Regions from separate parts of the Peribacillus sp. TH27 genome, predicted to be linked through region 3. Evidence: riboswitches for the same ligand, from Rfam matches in the RefSeq annotation. Region 3 holds a riboswitch; each other region holds the start of a gene.

Region 1 (10,697 bases), 1.7 Mb from region 3:
TGTCGCTAAAGCAGTAGTAGTAGTGGTTCCGGCTGCCCCGAATGTTAATGCTGCGACTAATGATAAGGATAGAAATTGTTTTTTCATAGATTGCCTCCCAGTTTAATAGATTCCCTCCATTATTTTACAATATACAGAAAATTCTAACTAGGTAGGTTTATCCCTATTAATCTGTGCCTTAAGTAACAAATTTACAAATTTAAGAAACTAGCAGGAAATTTGATCTATACCAAAAGTTGTATTTTATTTAATAATTTGTCACATTATATAAAAATTCCTGCGATTCAAACAGGATTTTCGCCTTTCTTCGGGAAAATAGTACAAAGAGAAAATGACTTTAATCAGGGAAGAAGGCGCGAAGATGTCGATAACTAAATTTGTGATGCCGGAAGTTATTTTTGGAAAAGGTTCTATTGAACAAGCTGGCGAGGCTTGCTTGCGGTTGGGTGCCAAAAAGACACTGATAGTTAGTGATTCCGGTGTAGCCAACGCTGGTTGGCTTGATATTGTCATGGAAGCCTGCCAAAATGCGGGGCTTGCTTTTGCCACCTTCATTGAAACGACGACCAATCCGAAAGACAGGGAGATAGAAGCCGGTTGTTTATTTTTTAATGATCATGAATGCGACGCCATCATAGGTGTGGGGGGAGGCAGTGCCTTGGATGTGGCAAAAGGGATCGCCCTTTTGGCAACGAATGGTGGAACCATCAGTGACTATGAAGGGGTTGATAAAGTCCATTCTCCTCTACCCCCTATGGTGATGATCATGACCACTGCCGGATCGGGTTCGGAAGTCTCACAGTTTTCTGTGATTGTCGATTCGTTCCGGGAGAAAAAAATGACGATCATTTCAAAATCCCTCGTTCCTGATATTGCGATTGTTGACCCGGCTACCTTAACGACCTTAGAAGCAGATTTGACCGCCGCTACTGGAATGGATGTTTTGACACACGCCATTGAATCTTATGTATCTATCGCTGCAACTCCTTTGACCGATGTACAAGCCAAAAACGCCTTGTCCATTGTTTCCCGTTACCTACGTCCTTCCGTTGCGTCTAAACATAATGAGGAAGCAAAAGAAGCGATGGCGATGGCCAGCCTGCAAGCCGGTCTTGCCTTTTCCAATGCCATATTGGGAGCAGCCCATGCAATTTCACATGCCATTGGCGGAAAGTACCTGCTTCCGCATGGTGAAATCAATGCTATCCTTCTTCCCCATGTCATGGACTTCAACCGAATTGCGGCCCCGAAGCGATTCAGCCAAATAGCAGAGATCATGGGGATTGATACGAGAGCTTTAACTGAGCAGCAAGCCGGCACCGCTGCCGTACACTTTGTAAGGGACTTGTCCCAGGATATCGGGACACCCAGGAGCCTAGGTGACGTGGGCATTACCAAAGACATGATTGATACAATAGGAATGACCGCCCTCGAGGATGCCTGCATGATTACGAACCCTCGGGATATGTCATTAGAACAGATTAGGCAGTTGCTCCTTACAGCCCTATAAGAGGTGAAAACATGAACAAATCTGAGTTGATCGATTTAATGACAGGCGTTAAGTCTTCGAAAAAAACATATTACACGGAACTTAAGAAAACCGTGGATCAGTTGAAGAAGAAAAATATGCAGCTTGAAATTATGAACGATATCACTAAAAACATGAATATAGACATGGATATTCACGAAATTCTCCGAAATGTTATCTCAAAACTCAAGCACCTAATTACATTCGATGACAGTCATTTTGTCATTTTATACGAAGAAGAACCAACTCTTCTCCATATTTGTCCTAATGGCCAATGCGAGCTTGAAATTGAATCCAACAACCTATTACACCCTTTTCAGGACTTCTCATCTGCCTTGAAAGACGAACAATCCATTCAGGTGGAAATCAAAATGCTACAAGACTTCCCGGAAAAAAAAAGACTGCTATCTCTTGAGATTGAAACGCTTCTATTGGTGCCCCTGTATGGGAAAAATAAAAAAATAGGGGTTTGGACCTTCGGCAGAAAGAAAAAGAAAACGTGGCATAAAGATGAGTTGGATTTTCTTGAGCAACTTTCCAACCAGCTTGCACTGACTTTGGAGAATGCCCAGCTCTATAAAGAAGTTCTCCATTCCAAACAAGAATGGGAGGATACCTTTAAGGCCGTCGAAGATATGATCATCGTCTTTGATCGCCAAGGAGAAGTCTACCAATCAAATGATGCAGCCAGAGCTTTTTTTGACTTAAGTCCTTTAATTGAGAAATCTCAGACACTGATTCAAGAGACCTTTGTACAGGATAAGCCAGGGTTTCAAGAAATTTTGCTTCAGCCTGAAGCGATCTTGGAAATGCATGCCTATCCGATTCAAAATAAGGATCAACAGGTCTATGGAGTCATTGCTTATTATAAAAATGTCACCGAGAGAAGACAGATGGAAGCTCAATTGTTACATGCAGGCAAGCTCGGAGCCATCGGCGAAATGGCAGCTGGAGTTGCCCATGAATTGAATAGCCCATTAACGGCCATTCTTGGAAACTCACAGCTTTTATTACGGAACACTTTACCAGACAACGAAGATTATATGCTTCTAAACGATATTAAAAATTGCGGCGACCGGTGCAGGCAAATCGTGAAAAGCTTACTTACCTTTTCCCGTCAAGATGAATATAGATTCCACTATTACTCTATTAACGAGGCCATACATCAGGTAATGAACCTTCTGAAGTTTCAACTAGGGAAGAAACAAATTTCCCTTCATCTTTCCCTTCAGGAAGATCTTCCTTTCATAAAGGGAAGCCAGCCTCAGATAGAACAAATAATCATCAACTTGCTATTGAATGCCAAGGATGCATTGGATGATTGTGATATATCGGAAAAATCCATTACGATTCATACCTATTCTGAAGAAGAATTCATGGTGGTGAAGGTTGCTGATAACGGGGCTGGGATTGAAGCAGAGCGGCTGCCGCTCATTTTTCATCCTTTTCATACGACTAAGGACCGTGAAAAAGGTACAGGCCTAGGATTATCTGTGAGCCTTGGCATTGCGAAAGACCATGGAGGCAAAATTGACGTAATAAGCGCACCTGGAAAAGGAAGTGTATTTTTCCTGAGGCTTCCCTTGCAGCCAGAAGATGAAAGGAGATGATGAGATGATTAATTTACTTGTGGTAGACGATGAAAAAGAAGTTGGTACCTTTTTATCCCGCCTTTTTTCGATGAAAGGATATCACGTACAGGTCGTGAACAGTGGAAAGGAATTTCACCAAATAGATTTTAATCAGCAGCGCTTTGATGCCGCGATGATAGACCTAAAGCTTCCAGATTGTGATGGCCTTTCTCTCCTGCAGCATCTGAAACAAAAACAACCGCTTTGCAAGGCACTGATTATGACCGGATACAGCACAGTCAAGACCGCTGTCGAGGCAATGAAACTTGGAGCGAGTGATTATATGGAAAAACCCTTTGTGGATATTGAAGTATTGGAAAAGCAACTTGACAACCTATTGAATGAAAACGACGATTTGAATCAACATTTTATCCATAACCTTGCCAAAGAGTCGGGTCTCATTGTAGGAGAAAGTTTATTAATGAAGGAACTGATTGAAATGGCTTTCAAAGTGGCTCAAAAATCCGTCAATGTCTTGATCGAGGGAGAAACAGGGAGTGGCAAAGAAGTACTTTCCCGTTTCATTCACTCAGCAAGCCCACGAAGCCACGAGCCCTTTATTGGTATTAATTGTGGAGCAATCTCGGAATCCCTTCTCGAAAGCGAATTATTTGGGCATGAAAAAGGGGCCTTCACCGGAGCAACCCAACAACGAAAAGGTTTCTTTGAAATTGCAGGGAATGGCACCCTTTTCCTCGATGAAATTGCCGACGCGAGTCCGGCCATACAAGTCAAATTGCTTCGAGTTTTGGAAACACGGGAATTTATGCGTGTCGGAAGTAGCGGGACATTAAGAACAAATGCCCGCTTAGTAGCCGCCTCCAATGAAAGTCTGCAGCAGGCAGTTGAAAAAAACAAATTCCGGGAAGACCTATTTTATCGACTGAACGTCGTCACTCTTGATATCCCCGCCTTGCGTAACAGAAAAGAAGATATTCCCCTCCTTGTCCGACATTTGGTTGAAAGAACTGGCCAGGCAGATATCTCCTTTTCCAATGAAGCTATTGAAAAATTACAGCAATACGACTGGCCCGGTAATATACGCGAATTATCTAATGTAATCATGCGAACTCTCACTCTTGCTGACCATAAACAGGAAATCTCGGCAAATGATCTCCTTCTATCTACCAACCAGGTTATTCCAATAAAAAAAGACCCGCCGAATGCGAATCAGTCGACTGAAAATCATCTCGAAGAATGGCGTAAACAGCTGGTTGCCGACTTTAATGAGAAAGATGAACTAATGCTCGAGGAAATCCTTAAGGAAATCAAACAACTCGAATCTACAATTGGCAAAGAACTCGTCATGCAGGCACTTCAAAAAACCTATGGAAACCGAAATGAAGCGGCCAAGCGTTTGCAGATCTCCATGAGAAAATTGCGATATATATTAAATGAGAAGAATCAGACATAATCTAATTATAGAATTCTTATAAGCTACCTAGAACAAACGAGGGTGCCCGATTTTAGGACTCCCTCGTTTGTTTATTTCTATTCTAAAGTTAATACGATTCTTCCGTTGATTTCGCCCTTTTCCATCATTTGAAACACGTCGTTGATTTCATCAAGCGTTCTCGTTTCAATATTCGTCCTTACTTTGCCATCAGCCGCAAATTGAACAGCTTCTTGTAGATCTTTTCTTGTACCAACGATTGACCCTTTTACAGTCACCCCATTTAGTACCGTATCAAAAATTGGAATTGGAAGTTCGTCATTCGGCAATCCGACAACGACCAATGTTCCACCCCTTTTAACTGAACTGTAAGCCTGTTCGAAAGCTTTTTTCGTAACCGCTACAGAAATGGCCGCTTGTACTCCACCAACTTTTTCCTTAATGGCTTGTACAGGATCGCTCTTAAGACCATTAACCGTGAAATCTGCTCCTAATTCTGTAGCCAGATCAAGCTTATCATCTTGAATATCAACGGCAATGACATTAAAGCCCATAGCTTTCGCGTATTGAAGAGCAACATGACCCAATCCACCAATTCCATAGATTGCTACCCAATCTCCAGGTTTAGCTTCTGACACTTTAAGCGCTTTATAAGTCGTTACACCAGCACAGAAAATCGGTGAAACTTCCGCAAAGTCAAGACCTTCAGGAACCTTGACCACATATTTTGCTGGCGCTTTGCAATATTCCGCATAACCGCCATCCACAGAATATCCTGCATTCAATTGATCCAGGCAAAGCGTTTCCCGTCCAGTCAGACAGTATTCACAATCGCCACATGCCGAGTAAAGCCATGGAATCCCAACGCGGTCACCAACCTTTAATGTAGTAACGCCTTCTGCCACCTTCTCAATAATGCCTACTCCCTCATGTCCAGGAATAAGCGGCAGCTTCGGTTTTACCGGCCAATCACCATGTACCGCATGTAAATCGGTATGACACACGCCACATGCTTTAATTTTCACTAATATCTCACCATATTCTAATTCAGGGATTGGTACATCTTTAATCTCAAGCTCTTGATTAAATTCATTGACGACCGCCGCCTTCATTGTCTTAACGTCTTGTATTTTTTTTGCATCCGCAGTACTTGCCCCTTGTTTTACATTCATGATTCATATTCCTCCCTTTTTTAAGTGGATATTTCTCACTTCCACTTATTTATGATGCAAGTGCCATGCCAGAAGAATAAAGCCCGGACAACAGTCTTTTCATAAAAAAATGCCGAAAAGTCGGCCCATTTTGACAAAAATGCGGCTCAATCTGGACGAAACCTGGTTTGTATATTGCTGACCAAATAGCTCACCCTATAAATAGGAGGTGTCCAAGCATGGACCAATTTGAAAAAGCATATGAATCCTACAAACAGCAGGGAACCCCACAAGTAAACCAACATGATACAACTGGAAAAGAAGAAATTATCGCAGTACGAAAAAGTGAAGATGACAATATTATTGCCATCAAAACAAATTCTGGGCGGGAGCTTGACTATCCCACCGCTCTTTCGGAAGCTAAGGCAGGCAACCTCGCCAATGTTGATGTCTTCCATAAATATGGCCGTGACATATTGCGGAGTGAGCCCGATGGGGTAAAGGAAAATAACCTGGATGAACTACCGGAGTTCTAACTATTTGAAGAAGCTGCCTCACGTATGGGCAGTTTTTTCTGTCAGGGGGTTAAACAAAAAGGAACCAGCATAGTAGCTGGTTCTCCTTAATTCCAGTTCGTCTTGAGAATGCTTTACAGCTCTGCTTTAAAAATTGCAGAGTTATTTGAAGTATGGTCTACCTAAAACGTCTCTCACCATCATTTTATTTTTCATACCGATAGGATTCAGAGATTTCGAGCAGTTGGCCACAGGATTCCACCACTTCGATGATTTCTATCCAGGACATGTCCAACCCAAGTTCATTAGCATGAGAAATCTTATCCCGTAATTTCCGAATGGCATTCGCATCTTTCTTTCCTTTACTTTTAGAAGGAATTTGGAAGAAGAACCTCAATTCCTGATCTTTATGAATGATATCGAATTTATCACTGATTTGCAGACACTCTATTAAATTGATATCCTCATTTTTATCGATTCTCCTCCTATATAATTCGGTAGCCTTTTCTAAACGATCTCCGCTGATCATTGGATACCAACTGTCATCCCCGAATTTATCCATGATGATATCGCTCATCCTCATTTCCAAAAGGGTAATATATCCAAAAATCAGCATTCTGATTGGAGGCTTTTGAAGGTCAGCGTGGGTAATCAACTTTTTAATTGAATTATTCTCTAACACGAACACCCTCGTTTTATTCTTAAAAATATGAAGAAGTTGAATCAAAGGGGTTGAGTCCGAAACCAATTCTCTTGGTGTAAAACATTTCAAATACTCCGCAATCTTACCTTCACCAAGTTCTTGCCTTTCGATATATCCGATAATTTCCCCTTGATCCTCTACCGCCAATATATCGAAATTCTTTTTTTCCAATTCTTTTTGTATCCCCAGTGCTAAATCGTTTTTATGGCAAAACTCAAGTTCCTGGGCAATGCTCTTAACCGTGATATTTTCTTCATAAAGAGTTTTAAGACTGAGGTAACTGCTATTGTTTTTTTTATAGCTTTCATTGAACATCTTTTACCCTCCACTTACGAACTTTCTGAACGATTTGCCTATGCGCCATGTTGAACAAACCTCCCCTAATTAGACCGTTAATTTACATCTGCGGTCAACTTTTCAGAAGAAAATGGGAGCAAACCTATTCGGAACAAGTTAAAAGCTTATAACTAAAAACCCAGTAATAAAAAGGGAACAGGTAATGTCTCTCGTTATCAACAAATAAAGTCCACCCAAGTGGACTCATTTCCATTCTATGTGGTTCTTTTTGGTACGATAAATCAAAATCCATCAACTGCCTTACCTACTGCTGCTTCCTCATTCTGCTCTTCTTCCCATGCCTTACAAACATCAACCCAATCCTTTGCTCCTGAATATTCAAATAATTCAGCGAGTTTAAGTTCTATTGCAGAGTTCGCACTTCCGCATGCTGGGAATAAAGACTCAAAGCGCTTCATCGACACATCAAGGAAAACATCTAGGTCATTTGCCAACCCAAACGGGCAGACTCCTCCAATGGCATGACCAGTCTGCTCAAGCACATCCTCAGCTGACAGCATTCGTGCCTTGAAACCGAACGTCTGACGAAATTTCTTATTATCCACTTTTGCGTCCCCTGCGGCAACAACCAAAATCGCATGCTCACCTTCCCCCTTAAAGGAAAGAGTCTTAGCAATTCGCGCTGGAATAACACCGATGGTTTCTGCTGCTTCAATCACCGTAGCACTCGATGTTTCGAACTCCATTACATCGCCTTCCCGATTCCATTTTTTAAAATGGCTCTTGACACTCTCGATCGACATATTATATCCACTCCTTTGAAGTACATGTAAAAATAATATCATCCTTTATTGCAATAAATCAAAATCATTTGAGACATCCACAGCTTGAAAACTTATTATTTTGAAACCATTCTTTACAAATTGACGAAACAAGCCTACATGGGATACTATTAGTCTTCGGGCAAAAGCCTAAACGTGGTTCGTAACCATCCCACGATAAAAAACTAGGGAGAGAATAAAATGAATGTTCGTACACTCGTGATAAGCGGGTTATTGGCCGCCTTATATGTGGTGGTCTCATTTGTGTTTCAACCAATATCATTTGGAATATACCAATTTCGGGTTCCGGAAATATTGAATCATCTGATTGTATTTAATAAAAAATATATCTACGGCATAGTGGGCGGCGTTTTCATATCGAATCTGCTCTTTTCGCCGATGGTGCCATATGATTTGATATTCGGGGTAGGGCAATCTCTGCTTGCCTTATTGCTTGTCATTTTTGCCTCACGCTTCATAAAGAGCATTAAAGGACGGATGATCGTTACGATTATCTTTTTCACGTTCACAATGTTTTTAATTGCAATCGAACTGAACCTTGCCCTGGATTTTCCATTCTTGTTAAGCTGGATGACCACGGCTGTCGGTGAATTCATCGTCCTTTTGGTTGGTGCGCCAATCATTTATGGAATGAACAAAAGAATTCAGTTTGAAAAGTGGCTATAAAGGAATCTTTGCGTCGTTAACCCACTATAATGGAAAAGAGCTGTCTGCTTCATGCGGAAGCTCTTTTTTTCACCATTGAACCTGAAGATGATAAACTATTAGAATGAATGGTGGTGACCTTTTGAAAAAAATACTGACCTTAATCGGTCTACTGGTAATAGTAATATTTATCGTTTCCAATGCAGAATTGTTCACCATGGTTTGGAAAAGTGATTTGGATTCAGTTATAACCATATTGACAGAAAACCTTTTGCTTACTTTTGTTGTGACATTTGTGTTGATGATTGTCCAAAATTCTTTTACCATTATACCCTTAATTTTACTCCTAACCATCAATGTCGCGATATTTGGATTCATATATGGGTACCTATGGAGTTGGGTTACAAGTGTCGTTGCATCAGGATTCATTTTTTATGCAGCCAGGAACTGGTTTCAGGCACCTCTCTTAAAGAAAATGGGCCCAAAATGGAAAGAATCCGTTGTAGAGCATGGCTTTATGTACGTGTTTACCGGAAGGATATTCCCACTCATACCAACAAGTTTAATTAACTTGGCAGCAGGAGTCAGTTCTGTAACCTTCAAGGATTTTTTATTAGCGACCGCACTCGGCAATCTTATATACTTTTTCTTTCTATCCTTAATCCCTTATGGTCTCCTATCTGTGGAAATGAACCAATATACACTAGCTGTACTCGCCTTCCTCTTCTTACTATTTTTCCTTATCTATAAACGCTTTAAGAAGAAAAAGAAAGTAACCTTCTTCAGGAAAAACAGGTGACTGTTAGGGTTCCTGTTTTTTTATTTATGATTCTGCATATATTTTTCTTTGATAGTTTGTTAAAATGTGTATGTATTTTTAACCTTTGAAATGTCGTAAATCAGGGAGAATCTCCATGTCCAAACGCTCCATTTTAGTACTATATATCCTATTTGGGATTCTTACGCTAGTCGTGTTCGACTACTTTTTAACTACTAATATTGAAAACAAAGAGGTCTTTATTCAACTCCAAAGAGCAGAAGGAATTGTTTTTCTTTTATCAATAGGCTTGATTTTATTTCTTTATTTGGCTAAAAGAGAAAAATTCAAGCAATTAAAAGAAGAGGAACAGCGTCGTCGCACGCTCATTAATTCAATGGTAGACTTCGTTAACTTCAAGGATGGAGATGGCCGATGGCTTGAATCCAACACCTTTGGTCTGCAATTATTTCAATTGGAACATGTAGACTATAAGGGGAAAAAAGACAGTGAGCTCGCAGAATACTCCGAATTTTATAAAGAGTCGTTAATCTACTGTGAAATTTCAGATGAAGAAACGTGGATAAAAAAGGAGATTACGCGGTGTGAGGAAATCATCCCGCTACCCAACGGCAATCATAAGACCTTTGATACCATCAAAGTTCCTTTGTTCTTTGAAGATGGTTCCCGAAAAGGATTAGTGGTCATTGGCAGGGATATTTCTGAAAGAGTTGTCGCAGAAAATCAATTATTTGAGAGTGAACAGCGCTATAAATCATTGTTCGAACACAACCCTTATCCGATGCTGATGCTTGATTTAACCGGAATAATTACCACCGTCAATCCAAGGTTTGAAACAGTTACAGGCTTTCATCAAGAAGAAATCCAAGGTGCCTCTTTTATTGAGTTAAACTTTTCCGCAGAAGATGAAGAACTGATTCGTACATCCTGTCAATACGTCGTCGAAAACCAAAAGGGGATAAAAAAAGGAAAAGATATAGAGTTTCTCACGAAATACGGGGAGTCTCTTTTACTTTCATGTACATTTGTCCCGATGCTTATTGGAAATGAATTAGTCGGAATTATTACCTATGCTAAAGATGTAACTCAAATCCGAGAAACGGAAGCACGCTTAAGAAGAACCGAAAAGTTGTCAATAGTCGGTGAACTTGCTGCCAGTGTAGCACACGAAGTACGTAACCCATTAACTTCTTTAAAAGGATTCGTCCAATTAC
Region 2 (10,697 bases), 1.8 Mb from region 3:
GACACGCATTTCCCGCAGGAGTCTCGCACCTTCCGTTCCAATCAACTTTGTTTTAACAATTAGATATAACCACTTTTGCCTACAGTCCTTTTTGTTTTAATATAGAAGTATTAAAACTTGAGGTGATGACGATGCTTTCGAAACATAATTCTATTCAGCGAGATCAACTTGAAATGATTACTTTGGATCAACTGGTGCCAGCGAACCATTTGGTTCGTAAAATTGAGGGGGCCATTGACTTCACTTTCATTTATGACTTGGTGAAAGAGATGTATTCAGAGATAGGCCGCCCAAGTATTGATCCAGTTATTTTAGTTAAATTGACATTCATTCAATATACCTTCGGTATTCGTTCGATGCGTAAAACGATTGAAGAAGTTGAAACGAATATGGCTTACCGTTGGTTTTTAGGTTACGGTTTCCATGATAAAGTACCTCACTTCTCAACGTTCGGGAAAAATTATGAGCGTCGCTTTAAAGATACAGACCTGTTTGAACAGATTTTTTATCGTATCCTAATGACAGCCTCAGAAAGAAAGTTAATTAGTGCAGAGCACGTATTCGTTGATTCAACACATGTGAAAGCCAGTGCGAATAAGCGGAAATTCGAAAAGAAAATCGTTCGTAAGGAAACACGAGCATATCAAGGACGCCTTCAAGAAGAAATAAATCAAGATCGTGAAAACAATGGAAAGAAGCCTTTTCCACCGGATAAATTTGATAAAGAAGAAACCAAAGAAATTAAAGAAAGTACAACTGATCCTGAGAGTGGCTACTATGTAAAAGATGAACGAACAAAACAGTTTGCCTATTCATTTCATGCGGCTGCGGACCGCAACGGTTTTGTGCTGGGGACGATTGTAACACCGGGAAATACGCATGATAGTCATATCTTAGAGCCTCTTGTTGAACAAGTGATTGAGAAAGTTGGAAAACCTGAAGTTGTTGCCGCAGATGCAGCTTACAAAACACCAGCCATTACAAGCTACCTTTTTGGGAAAGAAATCACACCAGCTTTACCCTATACACGTCCACGAACAAAAGAAGGGTTCTTTCGCAAGCATGACTATGTTTACGATGAACATTTTGATTGTTATCTCTGCCCATCGGGCGAGATTTTAAAGTACTCAACAACAAATAAAGAGGGCTATCGCGAGTACAAATCACCCAAACACACTTGTGCGACATGCTCATTTTTATCACAGTGTACAGTAAGCAAAGACCATCAAAAAGTGGTGACACGCCATATCTGGCAAAATTATATGGAAGAAGCAGATCATCTGCGTCATCACAAGGATGTAAAACCTATATATGCGAAACGTAAAGAAACAATAGAGCGTGTATTCGCAGATGCAAAAGAAAAGCATGGTATGCGTTGGACTACTTTAAGGGGACTTAAAAAATTGTCGATGCAGGCGATGCTTACTTTCGCTGCCATGAATTTAAAGAAGATAGCCAATTGGACATGGCAAGGTCCAAGAATGGCTTAATAAAGTGGGCTCGTAGAGGCCCAATCTCTTAATCTTGAGCAAAATTCAAAGGGAATTTCAAAAGGGGTCCGGAATTAAAACATTCCGAACCCCTTTTGTCTACAAACTGAAACCTCCTTTTCAAGGAGGTTTCTAAAATCTCATTCTCAAAAAAACTCGTGATATAAAGCCTGAATTGCCGTCTCTTCACTATGACCTTTTACACCGAACATCATGCTCACCTCAGAAGAGCCTTGGTTGATCATTTCGATGTTGACCTTAGCTTCAGCCAGCGCTTTTGATGCTCTTGCCGTTGTACCCACATTATGACGCATGCCTTCCCCGACAACCATAATTAACGCAAGGTTATGTTCCACAATCACTTCATCAGCATGAAGCTCCTGCTTAATGCGCGAAACGATCTTCTTCTCAGCTTCCTCTGTCATTTGATCCTGCCTTAGTATAAGCGTCACATCATCAATACCGGATGGAATATGCTCATATGAAACCCCGTAATCTTCAAGGATATGAAGCAGTTTGCGTCCAAATCCGACTTCACGGTTCATCAAGTATTTACTAATGTAAATACTGCAAAACCCTTTGTCACTCGCAATCCCAATAACCGGGCCATTCGTATTATCGCGTGTGCTCACAATACGCGTCCCCTGAGCCGCTGGGTTATTCGTGTTTTGGATATGAACAGGAATTCCGGCACGAAATGCAGGAATTAAAGCCTCGTCATGGAACACCGAGAAACCAGCATAAGAAAGCTCACGCATTTCGCGATACGTTAACTCTCGGATCCCCTTTGGATTGGAAACCACGTTTGGATTCACAGCGAAAACGGCATCCACATCTGTAAAATTCTCATACAATTCGGCCTTAACCCCATTGGCAAGAATCGAACCCGTAATATCCGAACCACTCCTTGAGAACGTTAAAACATCGCCATCTAACGTGTAACCGAAGAACCCTGGGAATACTACAATTCCCGGCTCATCACGTAGAGCATATAACCGCTCATATGATTCGGGCAGCACTTTAGTGTATCCATCTTCATCCTTTACAATCAAGCCAGCTTTCTTCGGATCCATATACTGCGCCTCTACCCCACGGCTTTGAAAATAAGCCGCAACCAGCTTCGCATTATTATCTTCACCGCTTGCCTTTAAAGCATCCATATAACGCTTCGGATTATTTTGATCTGCACGTAACAACGTGTGCAAATCTTCACGAATCTCTTTAATGACATCCTCTGAAATATCTAATTCTTCAGCAATACTCGCATACCGAGTGACCACATCTTCTATCAAGAGCTGGCCATTCTCACCGCGCAGTTGCTGTTCGGCAACTTCAATCAATAAATCCGTCACCTTTATATCATCGGAATTGCGTTTCCCTGGAGCCGAAACAACAACAATCTTCCTCTCTGGATCAGAAACCACAATTTCGAATACTTTTTTTAACTGTTCACCTGACGCAAGTGAACTCCCGCCAAACTTCGCAACTTTCATCCCGACATCCCCTATTTTTAAAAATATTCTGTCAAAATCAACTCTCCCTATTATTACGTGTTTTGACAAAACAATCAAGAGTTAATTCCTTTGCACAAGGACATTTGTGTTTTCGATAAAGACAAAGTCGATAAAATTATTGAATGAGGATGCAGAAAAACGTATAATAATCACTCTTCTTTGTAGCACTTTTCACATTTTATACGGTTCATTTACAAAAAAAAACGTCAAAACAAAATACCTAGATTCTGTTTTGACGGGTTAAATTAAATATCTTAGAATCAGTGAATCCCTCGATAGGATTCATCCTGTGTAGCTGTGTTTTTCTGTACTTTTCCCTAACCTAGTAACTGGCGATAACTGCCTAAGAGCACCATTCTTAATGAGCTTTGATTACAGAATGAAGATCCTCCTCTACTGCATTCGGTGATAGGTACATTGCGTCTGCCAGACAATAGGCTTCGTAACAGTCATTTTTGAAAAATGACCAGAGGGGCTCCAACCGCATAAGAGGCTCCTCTAATGTTTAGCGATTATCTACAGTTTCCGGATACAAGTCGTGATTCATCAAGCGGAAATTCGCCATTTCCTCAAACTTCGTCCCTGGTTTCCCGTAGTTTGTGTATGGATCAATAGAAATTCCGCCCCTAGGTGTGAACTTGCCCCAGACTTCAATATATTTCGGATCCATCAACTCGATTAAATCGTTCATGATGATGTTCATGCAATCTTCGTGGAAATCACCATGGTTGCGGAAGCTGAACAAATAAAGCTTCAAAGACTTGCTTTCGACCATCTTCACACTAGGAATATAGCTAATGTAAATGGTTGCAAAGTCCGGCTGGCCAGTAATTGGACATAGGCTAGTAAACTCCGGACAATTGAACTTGACAAAGTAATCCCGGTTCGGATGCTTGTTATCGAACGACTCCAAAATTTCAGGCGCATAGTCGAATGTATATTTTGTGCCTTGATTCCCAAGTAATGTGATATCTTTTTTTAATTCTTCTTCTTTTCTTCCAGACATAAAAAGTCCTCCTCTTCCACGTTTCACAGGGAGATTCATAAAGTGGGCCTCTATATAACAAAAACCATATCTCCTCAAAGATATGGTTGATTCGCGAAAAATATCAAAGCCATAGTTTTTTTAAGAGGGTGATGCTATGAACCTCTCCCGTTTTTCGGGAAATATTTTAAAATTGTCATAGTAAATATAGAAAAAAATATCTAATCTGTCAATCATACTTTTTTAATTTAGTTTGATTCCTACATGTATTCAGCTTAAAATGTAGAAGAAGTTTATCCTACATGAAGGAAGAGATTAAAGCAATGTGGATCTTTGCAGCACTCATCACCAGTTTGTGTTTCGGAATCAATAACAGCATTTTTAAATGGAGTAGCGGAAAGGGTTACTCAAAGGTACATATCCAATTTTTCTTTTATTTTGTAGCTTTTATTTTGTCCATAATTTATGGAGTACTTGTGGATGGTTTGAACCTGAACTTGCTTTCTATCATGCTGGGTGCAGCAATTGGTGTACTGAACGCTAATGGAAATATCCAGATGGCAAGCGCCTTTGAAAAAGGTCCGGCAAGTTTGACATCCCCACTAATTGCAGCGAATGCAATATTCCCCATTCTCTGTGCAGCATTAATTTTTCACGAACATATTTCTTCCTTGCAGTGGAGTGGAATAGCCTGCATGCTTCTCGCTACCTTAGTCATTCAGTATACACCTAATGCTAAAGGTAATCATCAATATTTACCTTGGATTATGCACACTTTATTTTCCATTTTATCTTTTGGTGTGCTCGGCATCTTAATGACGACATCAACACGTCTTCATTTAAACTCCCTTGATATTCTAGTATCAATGTATGGGGGCGGAACTCTTTATCTTCTTTCGGCTTTGGCCTTTAAGAATGAAAAAATCAAGCTACAAGAAGTTAAAATTGGTTCCTTAGTAGGTTTTTTAAGCATCATAGCCTATGGATGTTATTTCTTTGCGTTGAATACCGGCATCGCAAGCATCATTTTCCCTGTCGTCAGCCTAAACTGTTTAGTGGTCGTATTTGCTGGATGTTATTTATTCAAAGAAAAACTAAAATCCTATCAAATTGCCGGCGTATTTGCAGCCTTAATCGGAATTATCTTAACCAAAATTTGAATAATAAATTTTCTAAAACAACCTGCCTGTTATGCAAACTAGCCAGGTTGTTTTTATTTGGGAAATAGGGTCTGACCCCTACACAACAAGCCTTTAACACTGATACAACAATCTTTATGCACATACAAAATCTCGGGAAATGGGGTCTGGCCCCAAAAAGTGTTGACATTTCTTTTTAAATATCAGATAATTATGAATATTAAATCTTCACATTCGTTGCTTTCGAAATGTTTGAAAAATATTCATCTTTGGGAATAAAAGAAGTACGTACAATACTCCCATTTAATACTGAATTAAGAAAGGAAAGATGCATAATGGTAAAAGTTACAGTAACAGTTGATTTCCAAGGAAAATCTTATCAAACTAACGTCCTTACTAAACCAGGTACTAATCAAGAAGAAATTTTACAACAAGCCCTTCATCAAGTGGAAAAACAATGGAAAGCATAAAAAAGCAGGCTTCGTTTTAGAAACCTGCTTTTTTTATTACCTTTTCAGATGTAATTTACCTAAATTACTTTTTACATGCACTTATACTAATAAACAAATTAACCCTTTTCAATACTGTTTTATTTATGTACTTCTATTGTTTTATTATCCTAATGCATTTTTTTGAATTTTTTCTATTCGAAGAACCCCTCGATTTCAATCCCCCCCACTTTTAATTATTTTTTCCATATGATACTAATATAAAGACGTCAGTTTGTGAACGCTTTTACACTCAATCTGAATAACTAGTAATTTAGTATTTTCAATAAAGAAGGAAAGAAAGGTCCCTAAATGAACAGGGCTTTATTAACTATAACTTTTACCATCGAATAAAAAAATGGATTACACAATAAATAATTTTAGAAAAAAAGACAGTCTTTTTAAAGACCGTCTTTTTTTTATGTTCCTTTTAAACAAAATCCCTTATTACTGGCATAGAACGTTCTTGCAGGCTATCGGAAAGCAAACTATACGCAACTAACTTCTTCTTGTACTGTTTGACTACATCCACGTGGTCGTTGTAAATGTACACAAGTAACCTAACATCCTTTTTGCCTCTTTTAGTATCAATGACTAATGGGGTCCCACTGTTTTCTGGATGTAAAAACAATTGCTCGTTCCCTGGAAATATATGATTTTTTTTCAAAAATTTAGCTTCATTAAAATAATTAATAACTTGAATTTTATCTTCACCTTCCAAGCGTTTTCCGTCAAAGGTTACGATGCAATTCGCGTCACTAAGTTCTGAATGCAGTTTAAATTTGCTTATAATCCAATTCACTGCATCGGTTGGAAGACAGGTAACTAATAGCTTAACCAAGCTTATGAGAATTGTTAAAATCAAAACAGGCAATGTCATATTTCATCATCTCCGCTAAGTTCTAAATTAATTATTATATCCCTTATTATATCAAAGGGGGCGGACAGTATTTCTTTGAAGATGTGACCGTTCTATTAACGTTTCACTTATTGTGAAACGTTGTACTTAAACAAACGGGTTCTTGAAGAAGGGCACTAAAGATACGAAGACGTAGATTAATGCTTAACCAGTCTAAAACGTACACAGTATAGTAGAAATTAAGGAAATTATAGAAGCCACTAAATTATTTTAACGGCTTGTTGCTTTCTTTTTTATATAAAAGGATGATTATTATTCTCTTCAAAACCCGGAAGAATCATTAAAGGCATTACCATTACCCTCTCCTCCAAATGAATCTAAGGTAAGCCCGTCGATAATCCGATCAAACAGTAAAAGACCCAATAAAGGGGCCGCTATCTCGTCCTAGAAATAATGAGCAATGATCAGGGTAAAAACTCAACATTTATTATTTAAATTATTATGAAAAAAGATGTTTTTTTTGAAGATTCCTCGAATTTTCAAGGAATTCTTGTGTATAACGAATCTAGCTCCTATCTTCTTACCCATATTTTCTACCATTCCCTGTAAATAAAACATTCTGAAATGGTTATACTAAACTTAATTGGTTCATCTTCATCCTTCATAACAATACAAATTTCTATGATGAAGTGAATATAATGATATATAAATTCCAAAACTTACTATAATTAAATACAAAAAAACTGGGCGTCATCAAGACGCCCAGTTTTGTAGGAATGGATTATTGATATCCCCAAATCATTGTTAGCATTGTACCGAAAATTGTAACCAATGCAACAAACAATCCGTAATAAACGTTTGTGTAAATCGATGCTTTATCCTCAGACTCTCCTGCATGCATGAACATTACCAATTGAAGTGCTGCTTGCATGAAGGCTGTAACAAGTAGGATGATCATTGCCATTTTAAGTGAGAGATCAAACACTATAACTGATAGTGCAACCAAAGTCAGGATTAGTGAAAAGGCAAATCCCATAACTTGGCCCCGTGGGAATAATTGTTTCATATTACATCATTCCTTTCAGGTAGACGAAACTGAAGATGAAAATCCAGACAACGTCTAAGAAATGCCAGTAAAGAGAAAAGATGAAAGCTTTGTTTGCTGTTTCTGGAATCAGACCGCGTTTTTTAACCTGCAGAATGATGAATGTTCCCCAGAATAAACCAAGTGTAACGTGAGCTCCATGCGTACCTAGTAACGTAAACAAACTAGATAAGAAAGCACTTGTTTGAATCGTTGCTCCTTCATGTACATACTCCACGAATTCATAGATTTCGACTCCCAAAAAGCCTAAACCAAGAATTAGAGTAATAACGAAGAAACTAAGCATCGCTTTCTTACTACCAAGTCTCATTGCATTGATTCCAAGTCCAATGGTAAAACTACTAGTTAAAAGAAAAATTGTTTGAAGCATTAGGGTTGGTACTTTAAAAAGGTGTTCCCCTGTTGGACCATTTCCAGTACCGTTAACTAATACAAAATAAGTGGCGAACAGTGTAGCGAAAAGAGCTATTTCTGCTCCTAGGAAAATCCAGAACCCAAAAATCTTTAAGCGATTTTCTTCCGTGCTATATTCTAGTGGCAGCGAGTTATCTATTTTCATTACTTAGCACCTCGCAATTTATTTTCAGTTTCTTCAATCTCTTCAACGGAGATATAACGTCCGTGATCTTTTTCGAATGAACGGTGAGCCATACAAGCAAAGATACCAAGTGTTGCAATGATTGCAATGATCCACATGCTGAATACCATTGCAAAGCCCCAAACGAAGAAGATACAGCTCATGATAAACGGCACGCCACTGTTATTTGGCATATGAATCTTTTCTACTTTACCGCCAAATAATTTAAAGCCCTTTTTCTTAGAATCCCAGAATGCTTCTGTAGAATCAACTGTAGGCACAATTGCAAAGTTATATTCTGGTATTGGTGTATGAGTAGCCCACTCTAGAGAACGTGCATCCCATGGATCGTTTGAAATATTTCTTGATGCATAACGAGTACTCCAATAGATGTTGTACACAATAAGCGCGAACCCTATTGCTAAGCCAATCGCTCCAACGAAAGAGAGCATATTCAATGGACCATAGCCTGTTGATTCAGAGTACGTATACATACGACGTGCTTGCCCATCCAAACCAGTGATGAACATCGGGAAGAATGTTACATTAAAGCTGATTGTAATGAACCAGAACGACCATTTCCCAATTTTTTCGCTCAACATGAAACCAAACATTTTTGGCCACCAGTACGTGAAACCAGCAAGTACGGCAAATACAGTACCAGGGATTAAAACGTAGTGGAAGTGAGCTACTAAGAACATTGTATTATGGTATTGGTAGTCAGCACTTGCCATGGCAAGCATAACCCCTGTTACCCCACCGAGCGTGAAAATCGGAATGAAAGCTAGAGAGTATAACATTGGAACAGTAAAAACGATTTTACCTTTCCAAAGCGTGAACAACCAGTTGAAAATCTTAACACCGGTCGGAACGGCAATTGCCATCGTGGTAATCGAGAAGATACCATTAACCATTGCACCGTGACCCATTGTATAGAAATGGTGAGCCCATACAACGAAAGATAGAGTAGAAATAGCTACCATAGAGATAACCATCGAATTATATCCGTACAGGTTACGACGTGCAAAAGTTGAAATGATTTCACTGTAAATACCGAATGCCGGAAGAATAACTATATAAACTTCAGGATGTCCCCAAACCCAGAACAAGTTTGCCCAAAGCATATCGCTACCGCCATTGGCCATCGTAAAGAATTGAGTTCCGAATAGACGATCCATTGTCATCAACGCAAGTGCCACTGTCAATACAGGGAAAGCGAAAACGATAATGAAGTTTGTGATCAAGATAGACCATGTGAACATTGGCATTTTCATTAAGTTCATACCAGGTGCTCTCATTTTCAAGATGGTTACGATAAAGTTGATACCAGTCAGTAATGTACCGATACCAGCTATTTGAATTGCAATCGCGTAATAGTTCGAACCTACTGATTCACTGAAATCGTTACTTGCCAGCGGGAAGTAAGATGTCCAACCTGCATCAGGAGAACCACCGACTACGAAAGAGATGTTAAATAGCATTGCCCCCATGAAGAATAACCAGAAGCTTACTGCGTTTAGACGTGGGAATGCTACGTCACGCGCTCCAATTTGTAATGGTGTAACAATGTTCATTAACCCAATGATAAATGGCATAGCCATGAACAGAATCATGACGACCCCGTGTGTTGTAAATATTTCATTATAATGCTGTCCATCCAACAAACCGTTATCAGGCACAGCCGTTTGAGCACGCATCATGATAGCATCGGCGCCACCACGGAAAAGCATAAGTAGTGCTGACAAGATGTACATGATACCAATACGTTTATGGTCAACCGTTGTTAACCACTCACGCCATAAGTAACCCCATTTTTTAAAATAGGTAATTCCGGCAACAACCGCAATCATGGTTAAGCCAATGGCAACCATGGATGCATAAATTGCAGGACTTGGATGAGGTACGGCAAATCGATCAAAGTAATCCATACTTTTGTGACTCCTTTCAGGAAAATATTCCTTATCTTGTAAACCTAGTTGTTTTATCGAACGAAATTAATTCTTAGTGATCATGATTCATGTTGCTGTGTTCTGAATGTTCCTCGTGTGAATCTTTGGAATCATTTTCTTCAGTATCAGAAGATCCGTGGTCATGACCAGCATGTTCCCCTTCAGGAGCTGGAGAAAACTCTAAGTGAGTTCCAGTGTAAGTGGATTGTCCCACATGACCAGGTTCTAATAATTTATTGAATTTTTCCTCAGTAAGCGGTTTAGCAGTAGCTTTAATTTCATCTACCCACTTATCGTATTCTTTTGCAGACAGTACATTAACGTTGAACGTTTGCTGAGCAAAACCTGAACCACTGAAGTTTGAATTTCGACCCATATACTCTCCTGGTACATCAGCTGCTAAGTGCAACGTGTTAACCATGTCCGACATCGCGTATTTTTGTCCTCCAAGTTGTGGAATCCAGAAACTAGAGATTGGTCCGAATGAATAAAGTTTAAATTCAATTGGTCGGTTAGTCGGTAAAAACAGATAGTTAACTGTTTCGATATCTTCTTCCGGATAACTAAAATGCCACTTCCAGTTAGAAGATG
Region 3 (10,697 bases):
GGTTCAGCAGAGGACTACTTTTCCTTGTTGCCGAAAATCGAAAATCCAAAGGCAGGGGATTTAGTGTTTTTTAGGGATACGGGCACAAGACTAGGCGTGACCCACGTAGGTATATATCTAGGGGATGGCCGTTTTATCAATACAACAGAAAACGCTGGCGTTCATATATCCAATCTTGAGTCAGTTTATTTTGCCGAGAAGTTCGAAAGCTTTGGTCAAGTCGACAACCTTATGAACTAATGATATATACGAGTGATCACAAGACTAACTTAGATGTTTCTGGGTAGTCTTTTTTTGAATTAATTTTACATTATAAAAAATGTTATGAATAAAAGTTTTGTTTATAACTTATAGTCGCCTTTTCTAATGCGTTGACAAATCGGTCGAAAAGTTCCGATTGGTTTTTCCTGTTTTTTCTGGTGAAGTTATCTTCTTTGAAAAATTTTTTTCGTAGTTTAGTCGAGAGCTCTAATTGAACGCCTTCCCCAGTTTTACTTAAATTTGTGAGGTTCCTTTCACCCATGCCTGAAAGGTGCCTAGGTGCGTCATCCGTTTGAAATCCGGCTTGATTTAGGGAATGTTCAATCAAGCTCTTGTAGGCTTCATCTCTCCCGCCAATATAGATTAGCGCATTATGAATGTCATAATGACCATGGATGGAGAGATTGGTCATTGCGTTAGATGCTATTCTAACACCGATTGGTTCATCGAATAAGTTGGATGTTATATGGAGGATTTGGTTATTTCTTTGTTTCAGACCTTCAAATAGATAGGTGCTAGCATTCAGTTTTTCTCCAAGAGCTACAGCAATTTCGCTTGTGCCTGGTTCGATATTTCCTCCATGTATGGCTAGGACTGCTATATCAGGATTTCTGTAATAAGCGGTGATGCTGTAATCAATTTTTTCTTGTTCTTTCTGTTGCAGTTCAGCAAAATTTGTATAGCTATTTTTCAGCATGATTTCCACTCCCAATTTGTAGATTATTACCCCTTGAAATCAAAAATAAAAAAAGCAGGGGAGAAATCCCGGCTTTTTTTATTCTTGGATATTAGTATATTGTTCTATTTTCTTTTGCTCATCCGGTGTTAATGTTTCCGACCGTTTAAACGTATTCATGGTTACAAGCAGGCCTGCTATAAGAATAACAGGGATAACCCAGCCTGCTACTTTTTTTACAATATTCATATTCTCGTCCCCTTATAGATCTTTAAAAATTTATATGTTTAAAGATGAACTGGTACGCCGGATGCTCTTTTTATTGCTGTGCTTTCCAGCTACCATTTCTTCTTTGATCTCCAGCTCCGGATAACCGGCCGTTCTTCTCGTTTTTAACTAGAACTTGAACTCCGCCATAATACATGGGGGAAACCTTTTGAACGACGTTATACCCTGAATCTTCTAATGATGAGATTATTTCATTTGAAAGCCGAGATTCCGTATAGATGGTCTTTCCATCAAAGACAAACCGATAGCGGTCAATAATATCCTGAAATGAGCCTTCATTCTGTGTATATGAATAAAGGACTTGCATCAGTACTTGAGGTATTCTGTCACCACCGGGTGAACCGATTCCAATCGTTTCTTCCCCTTGTTTTTTGAGAACCGTCGGTGCTGTAAAGGTTCTTGACCGTTTATACGCATCTTGAGAATTCAAACCGGATCGGAAATTTTTCAATTGATCGTTAAGGAAGAAACCATTCGTATAATCACCTGAACCGAAGAAGTTACTGAGCGTATTTGTTGCAGAAACGACAGTACCATATTTGTCCATAATCACAAAGTGAGTCGTACTTTCATGTTCTTCGGAATCTCCAGACTCTATATTTTTCCATTCTCCCTCTTGGATCTTATTTTTCAGGTTGCTTAGGTGAATGGGGGATAGTAGTTGTTCAGCCTTAGAGGCACTGATTCCATCCCCAGTATGAGTAACTCGGTCTTGATAGGCAGTGTTTGTGATGGCCCCTAGCTCCTTCATGTAATCTGATTTGCCGGAAGAATCACCAAGGTTTGTTTTCTCAGCAAGCATTAACATTTCAAGAACTGTAATTCCAGAAAAGGGAGGAGGGGCTGACAAAATGTCATACCCAGCAAATGTTCCTTGAACCGGCTCCCGTTCTTTCACCTCATAGTGCTTTAAATCCATCAAGTCGATGTCTGTTTTTCTTTTTATATCGCGTGCGATGTCCTGTTTATAAAAACCGTCAGGGCCTTTCTGCTGTATCAGTTTCAATGTTTCAGCAAGCTTTTCTTGAGTAAGAGTTTTGCCTGGTTTAATGGCATCACCATCAGGATAAAATATTTGGGTCTCTTCAGAAGAAACCCTTGATTGTGATGCGATTAAGCGTGATGTTAACATTTCATTGACTGTAAATCCTTCTTCAGCCAGGTCAATCGCCGGCTGAAGAAGATCTTCCATCGGTACGCTTCCATACTTATCGTGAACAACCTGCATGCCGGCTACTAAGCCAGGAATACCCGTATTGTGTTTTGAACTTGGGTCTTCAGGTGACGTTTCACGATAATCGATAAAATTGGGATCTTGGGATTCGGGTACAATCAGCATACCACCGCCGCCACCAATTCCTGATCCATAAGGTTCAGTTACACCTAATACATAAGATACGGCAATCGCGGCATCTGCAGCTGTTCCGCCGTTATCCAAAATCTCCATTCCAACATCTATTGCGATAGGGCTGGAAGAACTAACTCCATACGATTGATTGGCTGACTTACTGTCTATCGGTTTATTCGTGTCAGAAAGAGGGGATGGCTCCGAACATCCTGCTAAATATATAAGCAAACATAGGGAAAGAAGTACTTTCCTCGTCATACGATTAATCACTAATTGATCCCCTCTTTTCGGTGAGCATCTAAGTTGTGCGTCTCTAATAAGATTCTTATTCACGTGTTTGTTTATAGTTATTTACTGTATTGGTTGGATATCTTGTTGTACAGCAGTTTTCTCTGCTTGCGCTGCTTTCTTTTCTTGTTCAGCTTTTTTTTGTTGTGCAGCTTTCTTTTCTTGCGCTGCTTTTTCTTCTTGTTCACGTTGTGTCTTATGGTCGATTACCTTCTTATGATTCATGGTAATCTCAATATGATTCTCTTTTTTAGACCATTGAACTTTTTCACTAGTTTCCTTCGTCAACTGACGGTAAACTCGTGATTGGTCAATCGAAGAGGTAGCTGGTCTTGGTGTTGCTTCCTCAATTTGGAGGGGAACGACATCAATGGTAGCTTGTCCGTCTTCTGCTAAATGGTATTGAACCATGGCTGAATCTTTTGTGCGTGTCCAACCTTGGTCAAATACAAAGTTTCCTAAACTATAAAAGATTATTCCGTCATTATATACATCAAACGATTGAAGGACATGGGGGTGATGACCGATGATAACGTCCGCACCAGCATCAATGACTGCTTTAGCCAATTCTGTTTGACGTGATGTAGCAGATGTAGAGTATTCTTGTCCCCAGTGCATATTTACCACAACTAAGTCTGCGTTTCCTTGCTTAGCATCTCTAGCTTTACCAATCATTTCAAATAATAAATCCGGATTAGAGTTTAATAAACCAGCTTGATTATTTTTGGATACTGCATCCTTGCCATAGACATCGGTGAAGCCAAGAGTGGCCACACGTACGCCATTAACATCTGAATAATTGATACTTGCTTTAGCATCTGTAGTATTTGATCCAACACCGACGTAATCCATATCCACACTTTTGAATTCATCAATTGTATCAAGCAGGCCTTGTTCTTCAAAGTCCATCATATGGTTGTTGGCTAAGGTCATTACAGAGAAGCCAGCATTTTTTACAGCTTCTACACCACTTTGATATGAGTTTAATCGAATCGCTGTGTCTGCTTCTTTGTATTTAGATACATCTTCTTTTAAAGCAGGGTGTTCATAGTTTCCGCTAACATAATCTGAAGCAGTAAAATAGGGCTTCATGTAACGGAAGAGGTAATCATACCCGTGTTTATCTGTCACTTTTTCAACATATCGTCCCATCATCACATCACCGACCATTGTCATCGTTAATGTTTGATCCGATTTTGAAGCGACTGTGTTCACTTCTTCAGCCCGTCCCATCCAAGTGGTAATGACTAATGCTATTAGTAAAATAGGGAGAATGATTCCAGCATACTTAAGATTCTTTGTCTTCGTATGTTTAATAAAGATAAGTGTTTTTTCTTTTGCATTTAAAGTTCGTTTCATTTTATGCACCTCAGAATAGGTAGTACACGTTCATTAAGCCGAAAGTTAAACCGGATAATAGAAGTGTGCTGCCAAGTGTTAATGGCATTCCTTGTCTTTGAATGGTATTCGCTATTAAACCTGGTACGATTATACCGATTCCTCGAAACTCGAAAATTTCAAATGGCATGACAGGGTAGACGAAATCTAATAGGAGCTTTAAACAAATTCCGGTTACCATCATAGCTGCAAATTTTCTTCTTCCATATAAAATCACCCATCTTGAAAGGCCGTGAGTGACGATTAAATAAGTTACTACACTAATGATCAAGATGACCAGCATGATTTCCCATTGATCAAATACTAATGCCAAATAACCTGGCACAATAAGTCCTGCGGGTACGACACCCGTTTTTTCTGAAAAAATAAGGCTAAGCGTTACCCCTAGTACTAGGGCTACATATAAATCCGATCCAAACATTAAGGTTCCTCCTACTTAACTCGCTTTTTGCTTCGTTTTAGATTTCATAAATGCTTCAATTAATGGTTCTGCTGCACCATGAATGTTACCGACACCGTATACGATTCGGTTTTTCATTAATGGGCGGAGACGGGCTACGATTTCTTCAGTTGACCAGTTTTCTAAATCCCAATACTCTTTTGTATCTAATTTACCTTGCTCAAATACCCGGGTTATCGGTGATGTAGTTTCACCAATGGCAATGACGATTTCAGATTTAATGTAAGGCAATACATCTCTTGCAAACTGCTCTGTACGGTCCACACGGTCAGCACGGCAGTTCATTATGACGATAGGAGCTTCTGTGCTGTATCCAAAGGTACTTACACGTTCCCAGATGTTTAACGTCGACGAAGCGTCATTTGCGGCAAAGCCATTTACAAAGAACGTTGGCTGAATTGGGTCTCCGAATTTAGTGATACGCATGGCACCTGGATCCGGATGTGCATTTAACATGCCACGGAAAGCCGTTTTTTCATCAATGCCCAATGCTTCTGCAACGGCCAAAGCAAGGGATGCGTTATCCGGGAATACCATATAGTCGAATTCGCGTAAAAAGTCTTCCGAAATTTTTGAATTATCAGCAACAATTACTTTCGAATTACGTTTCTTTGCAATTTGTTTGAAAAATTCCAAATATTCACTTTCGATGGTTATTAAATGCCCATTATAGGGAATAGTTGCTGTAAAGGCTTGTGCAACCTCATCCAATGTTGGTCCCATGACATCCATATGATCCTCTAGTACATTTACGATAACTCCGATGTTGGCTTGAATCATTTTATTTTGGAAGATTAGTTGATAGTCAGGCTGTACAGCCATACATTCACAAACTAGTGCTTCTGTTCCTAAATCGGCAACTTCTTTAACTACACGGCGTTGCTCTCCAATATTCGGTCCCTCTGGACGGCGTTTAATCGGTTTTTCTTTGTCCGTAAACCAATAGATCATTCTTGCTGATGTTCCGGTTGTTTTACCTACTGTTTTGTACTTAGCTTCCTGAATCACACCTGTAATTAGACGCGTTACAGTCGATTTCCCTCGAATCCCATTCACATTCACACGGACCGGGATGGAGTCGAGACGCTTCTGATGGCGTTTTTGTTCGAAAATGCCATAGCCAAGCAAAAAGATCGCACAAATAAATATTGGTGCCATTTTTTAACCTCTCTTTTTTTCAAATATTTGAATTACTGAATACACACTACATGATTTTAAACTTAAGAAGCAAGGGTCAAAAATTCTATCGCAATATAGTTATTATTGTATTTTACAAATAAATGTATATATAAGTGTAATAGTATCTAAATGATTAAATGTTTTATGAGACCAAAGATATGGGTGAAAATCCAGTAAAACCTTGGTTTATTTACACTAAAATATGGAAAGTGTAAATAAATACTCATTTTGAATAGCATAAAAATAGTTTCGTGAGTATTTGAACCCAATTCTTAATGGCTATATTTGTATAATTAATTGTTTCTGAAAGTGAGGTTTATTACAGTTTAATAATTGTTTATACCCATTTATTTGACTTCTACGTAACAATAATCATGCATTTGTCATTCTATGTAAGAGATTGCATCTATCGACTCAAATAGTTGTACTCTTTTGAATATGAACAAAGATGAGTAAAAGAACACCCCTCTTTTTTTTATGATTTTCGGTTTTTTAGATGAGAAATACCCATGGGGCTATAGCGTGACTTCTTTCTTTGAAATGAAATAAACTAAATTCAAGCAAATTTTTTTGGAAAAATGCCTAGTTTCTTCTATTAATATAGTGTAAATAGAAGAATGAAAAGAAAAAAAGCTCAGAAGGATATCTGAGCTTTCCGTTTGTATTTTTTAGAATAATAGAATGGGTAAGAAATCTCCGCTAGTTATGGAGTATTCGTAATTTGTGGGAAAGGAGCCACGACGAAAGTAGCTGATTCTGGATTAATTAAGGTTAACTGGATTTCTTTCTGTCAGAAATCTCAGGATTGGAGTCCTTTTTACCACCATCAATAACATAAAGCTTAGGAGCTAATCTCGCTTTTTTTCCTTGTTTTTCAGAATTCATCTTCATATAATTTTCGTATTCTTTGCGAAAGAACTCGTCCGTTTCTCGTTCTAGGGCTTTCCGTTCGTTAAACTCTGTTATGAATTTGAAAAAACGTTTCATATGAATTCCTCCTTTTTGGGTTAAAAAAGTCTTAGTTTAATAGTAACATAGGTTTGGTGAAACTTAGCCCTTTTTTACAATAATGGAGAGAAAAGTACGTTTTATTAGTTATTTGGTTGTGTTTTATTCACTCTTGAAAGAATAATACTAAAGAACCTTCTTGAGAAGAAGTTCCTATGCAATTGGTTGAAATGGATGCTTGGATCATGAGCGTTTGATACTGGAACTTGCCAGTAAGTAGGTGAAGTGGAAGTAGATGATACTATTAATTTTAGTGGTAAAAAAATATTCCTGTAGTTATATATATTATACACTAAATATTCTGAAAATAAATCAAAATGTTTTTTGATACGTGCCTGAATCCATTTGTTTTTTATTAATGTGTCTAGTAATATATTCCCCAAATTAACGAAAACGAAACACAATCTATAAAAGAGACATTAGGGAAATAGAAGGTGGGAAAAGAAAAGAAAAAAAGCAATTTCCCGCGTGCAACACGCAGGAAATTGCTAGTATCATAATTGGAACTTTTTAACCTGGTCAGTTAGTTGCTCAGCAGCAGAGGCGAGCTCACGGGCATGATTAGTGATTTCATCCATCGAAGAGCTGGATTGCTGGGCGGAGGCGGAGACTTGTTCAATACCTGCCGCAGACTCTTCAGACACGGCTGCGATGTCTTCGATAGCTTGATTGATTTTTATACTATTGGTAGTGATATAGTTTAAGTCATTTGTAATATGCTGTACTTTTGTACCCATGTTCCCGACTGAATTATTAATTGTTTCAAATGTTTGGCCGGTGAGGGTAATCTGTCTCGTACCTGCATCTACCTGTGTGTATCCATCTTCTAAAGAGTGGACGACGGTTTTTGAACCAGTTTGGATAGCTGTGACAATATTTGTGATATCCCCAACTGAATGTGTGACCTCTTCTGCGAGTTTTCGTACTTCTTCTGCAACGACGGCGAAGCCCTTTCCATGTTCGCCGGCTCGTGCAGCTTCTATAGCCGCATTTAAGGCCAATAAATTGGTTTGATTGGAAATATCCTTGATGACCTGTACAAGCTGTGAGATTTCCTTTGATTGTGAGTCAAGTCCTTTCACTTGTTCGACAGCATTTTTGACAATCTCATCAATCATTTTCATTTGTTGGACCGAGTTACGCATTAATATGATTCCTTCCTTGGTCAAGGATAGAATCTCGGTGGAGCTTTGGGAAACTTCTTCCCCGCAAGAATAGGCCTGCTGGATCTTTCTGGTGAACTCTTCCATCATATGGACCATATCAGCTGCTCGGTGGGCTTGAGACTCTGAACCTTCCGATAGCTCGAACATGGTAGTCGCAATCTGTCTGCTGCCTTGTTGGACCTCATTTGCTGATTGAGTTAAGTCTTCGCTTTGGTTCGAAACGGATTCAGATACAACTAGCATTTTTTCGATAGTATCACTAAGGTTTTTCTGCATCTGGTTGGAGGACAGAGTTAATTCTCCAATTTCATCATTTGACTTTTGCTCTAAAGGTTCATGGTTCAGCTCACCTTTCGCCACTACTTTCATTCTGTCCCTTATTTTAAGGAGAGGTTTTGTAATAATATTGGCTGTTACAAGCGCAAGCAGAAGGCCTATGATGACAGCGGCAATGGATATAATGATACTAGTCGTTTTAACTGATTCTCCACTTGCGATGACGATTTCTCCGGAAGCGACAATTGATTTCTCGCGTTCGGAAGCTAGCTCCCTAAACCCATCCATCAATTCATTGCTTATTGGTGCAACTTCATCCTTTAGTATTTCTTTAGCGCGTTCTTCATTTCCTTGATCATATTGTGTAAATACGCGGTCAATAATAATCGTTCTCCAATCCACGCTTTTCTGAATCAATTCCTTCATTTTGTCAGAATCACTTAGGGATAAAAGATCCTCCTGAATGACTTTGCTTTCTTCGGTATATTTTAAGAACCTCTCTTTATTACTTTCGTCGCCAAATAGAATATAGCCTCTCGCGAGTGCGCTTCTTTGTGCAAGATTATTGAGTAGTTGTTCTTCATCAATAAGAACCGGTAATTCATGTTCAATAATATCTTTGGAATGCACAAGTGACTTATTGCTACTATAGATATTAAATGCTCCTAAGATGATACACAAAGATATAATAAGTGAAAATGCCACCAATATCTTTCCTTTAATACTTCTCACGTTAATGGACCCCTTTTGCTATATTTTTTGTTTACCCTTTTTTATCGGAAAAATAATAGGATATTTAAGGAGGTAAGGGAAGATATGTTGTATAACAAACTTTACCATTCGGTCTTATAATCAGTTTGATATAAACTTCTTGATTTCTTTTCATATTCAAGTTACTATTAATTTGGAAAATTATAATATTCCGCTAGGCGGAAGAGGTTCTAGCTACCCTCTCAAAAAAACTAAGGAGAAACAGTACTCTATTCTTAGGGTGCTGTTTTTTTCCGTAAAAAGGAGTTTTATAGAAATGATGAAGAAGGAAAAGGCAGTGGTTGTGTTTAGCGGGGGACAGGATAGTACGACGTGTTTGTTCTGGGCAATGGAGCGATTTGAGAAAGTAGAAGCGGTTACGTTTGATTATAATCAGCGGCACAGCTTGGAAATCGAATGCGCGCAAAAGATTGCTAAGGAACTGGGCATTACCCATCATATTCTGGATATGTCGCTGTTGAACCAACTAGCGCCGAATGCGTTAACGCGAAGTGATATCGCAGTAGAGGACGGAGAAGACGGGGAACTACCGTCAACGTTTGTACCAGGGCGGAATTTGCTGTTCCTTTCGTTTGCCGGTGTATTGGCAAGCCAAATTGGGGCTAAGCATATTGTCACTGGTGTCTGCGAGACGGATTTCAGCGGATATCCAGACTGTCGCGATGTATTCATTAAATCGTTGAACGTGACCTTGAATTTGTCGATGGACCAGTCATTTGTGATTGATACGCCACTTATGTGGCTGAATAAAGAGGAAACATGGGAGCTTGCGGATCAGCTTGGCGCATTTGATTTCGTCCGTGAGAAGACTCTGACTTGTTATAACGGGATTATATCCGACGGCTGTGGCGAGTGTCCGGCATGTAAGCTTCGGAAAAAAGGGTTGGATGACTATGTAAGCAGACGGCAGGTGCTTAAATAATGTACGGTTTTACTATCGTGGATAAGCTTCAAAAAATAGATAAAGATATTCAGCGGAATCAATTAAACTACTCAAGTAAGCGGGTCATGGTAAGCAAGGAATTCACCTTTGATGCCGCGCACCATCTTCATGACTATGAAGGCAAATGCAAGAACTTGCATGGCCACACGTATAGGGTCATTTTCGGATTGAGCGGATATACGGATTCACGCGGTTTAATGATAGATTTTGGTGACATCAAAGAAATTTGGAAAAATGAGATTGAAATACACCTTGATCATCGTTATTTGAATGAAACATTGCCGCTCATGAATACAACAGCTGAAAATATGGTTGTCTGGATTTATGAAAAAATGGCCGAAGCCCTTTTAACCAAGAATTATGAGGGTGCTAGAGTCGAATTTGTTCGTCTATATGAAACTCCGACGAGTTATGCTGAAGCTAGACGGGAGTGGATGGAAAGTGAGTAAGCTGCCTGTTATGGAAATCTTCGGCCCGACAATACAAGGGGAGGGCATGGTCATCGGACAAAAGACCATGTTTGTTCGGACGGCAGGATGCGATTATTCTTGTGCCTGGTGTGATTCCGCGTTTACTTGGGACGGGACTGGTAAGGAAGATACAGTTCAAATGACTGCCGAAGATATATGGGATGA

Evidence for each region. Region 3 has a riboswitch for preQ1 ahead of queC (7-cyano-7-deazaguanine synthase QueC). Riboswitches for the same ligand answer to the same signal wherever they lie in the genome.
Region 1: another riboswitch for preQ1. It lies ahead of JFU24_RS14210 (QueT transporter family protein); the one in region 3 lies ahead of queC (7-cyano-7-deazaguanine synthase QueC).
Region 2: another riboswitch for preQ1. It lies ahead of queF (preQ(1) synthase); the one in region 3 lies ahead of queC (7-cyano-7-deazaguanine synthase QueC).

Annotation. Positions count from the first base shown of each region.
Region 1 is NZ_JAEKEV010000002.1:2,660,645-2,671,341, forward strand. Features, by position in the region: gene JFU24_RS14170 (M28 family peptidase) at 1-87, opposite strand, end outside; gene JFU24_RS14175 (iron-containing alcohol dehydrogenase) at 362-1,510, shown strand; gene JFU24_RS14180 (sensor histidine kinase) at 1,522-3,138, shown strand; gene JFU24_RS14185 (sigma-54-dependent transcriptional regulator) at 3,143-4,573, shown strand; gene adhP (alcohol dehydrogenase AdhP) at 4,651-5,664, opposite strand; gene JFU24_RS14195 (DUF3892 domain-containing protein) at 5,943-6,239, shown strand; gene JFU24_RS14200 (hypothetical protein) at 6,424-7,236, opposite strand; gene JFU24_RS14205 (YbaK/EbsC family protein) at 7,500-8,021, opposite strand; PreQ1 riboswitch class I at 8,190-8,234, shown strand; gene JFU24_RS14210 (QueT transporter family protein) at 8,241-8,726, shown strand; gene JFU24_RS14215 (TVP38/TMEM64 family protein) at 8,848-9,504, shown strand; gene JFU24_RS14220 (PAS domain-containing sensor histidine kinase) at 9,620-10,697, shown strand, end outside.
Region 2 is NZ_JAEKEV010000002.1:2,598,047-2,608,743, forward strand. Features, by position in the region: gene JFU24_RS13905 (IS1182 family transposase) at 132-1,490, shown strand; gene JFU24_RS13910 (aspartate kinase) at 1,637-2,983, opposite strand; gene queF (preQ(1) synthase) at 3,510-4,010, opposite strand; PreQ1 riboswitch class I at 4,116-4,161, opposite strand; gene JFU24_RS13920 (DMT family transporter) at 4,292-5,149, shown strand; gene JFU24_RS13925 (BA3454 family stress response protein) at 5,464-5,598, shown strand; gene JFU24_RS13930 (YfmQ family protein) at 6,047-6,496, opposite strand; gene qoxD (cytochrome aa3 quinol oxidase subunit IV) at 7,257-7,541, opposite strand; gene qoxC (cytochrome aa3 quinol oxidase subunit III) at 7,543-8,139, opposite strand; gene qoxB (cytochrome aa3 quinol oxidase subunit I) at 8,139-10,085, opposite strand; gene qoxA (cytochrome aa3 quinol oxidase subunit II) at 10,159-10,697, opposite strand, start outside.
Region 3 is NZ_JAEKEV010000002.1:4,400,039-4,410,735, forward strand. Features, by position in the region: gene JFU24_RS22505 (C40 family peptidase) at 1-240, shown strand, start outside; gene JFU24_RS22510 (poly-gamma-glutamate hydrolase family protein) at 323-958, opposite strand; gene JFU24_RS22515 (CapE family protein) at 1,037-1,186, opposite strand; gene JFU24_RS22520 (gamma-glutamyltransferase family protein) at 1,257-2,843, opposite strand; gene JFU24_RS22525 (CapA family protein) at 2,925-4,220, opposite strand; gene pgsC (poly-gamma-glutamate biosynthesis protein PgsC) at 4,231-4,680, opposite strand; gene pgsB (poly-gamma-glutamate synthase PgsB) at 4,696-5,877, opposite strand; gene JFU24_RS22540 (hypothetical protein) at 6,670-6,885, opposite strand; gene JFU24_RS22545 (methyl-accepting chemotaxis protein) at 7,401-9,080, opposite strand; PreQ1 riboswitch class I at 9,278-9,320, shown strand; gene queC (7-cyano-7-deazaguanine synthase QueC) at 9,379-10,041, shown strand; gene queD (6-carboxytetrahydropterin synthase QueD) at 10,041-10,511, shown strand; gene queE (7-carboxy-7-deazaguanine synthase QueE) at 10,504-10,697, shown strand, end outside.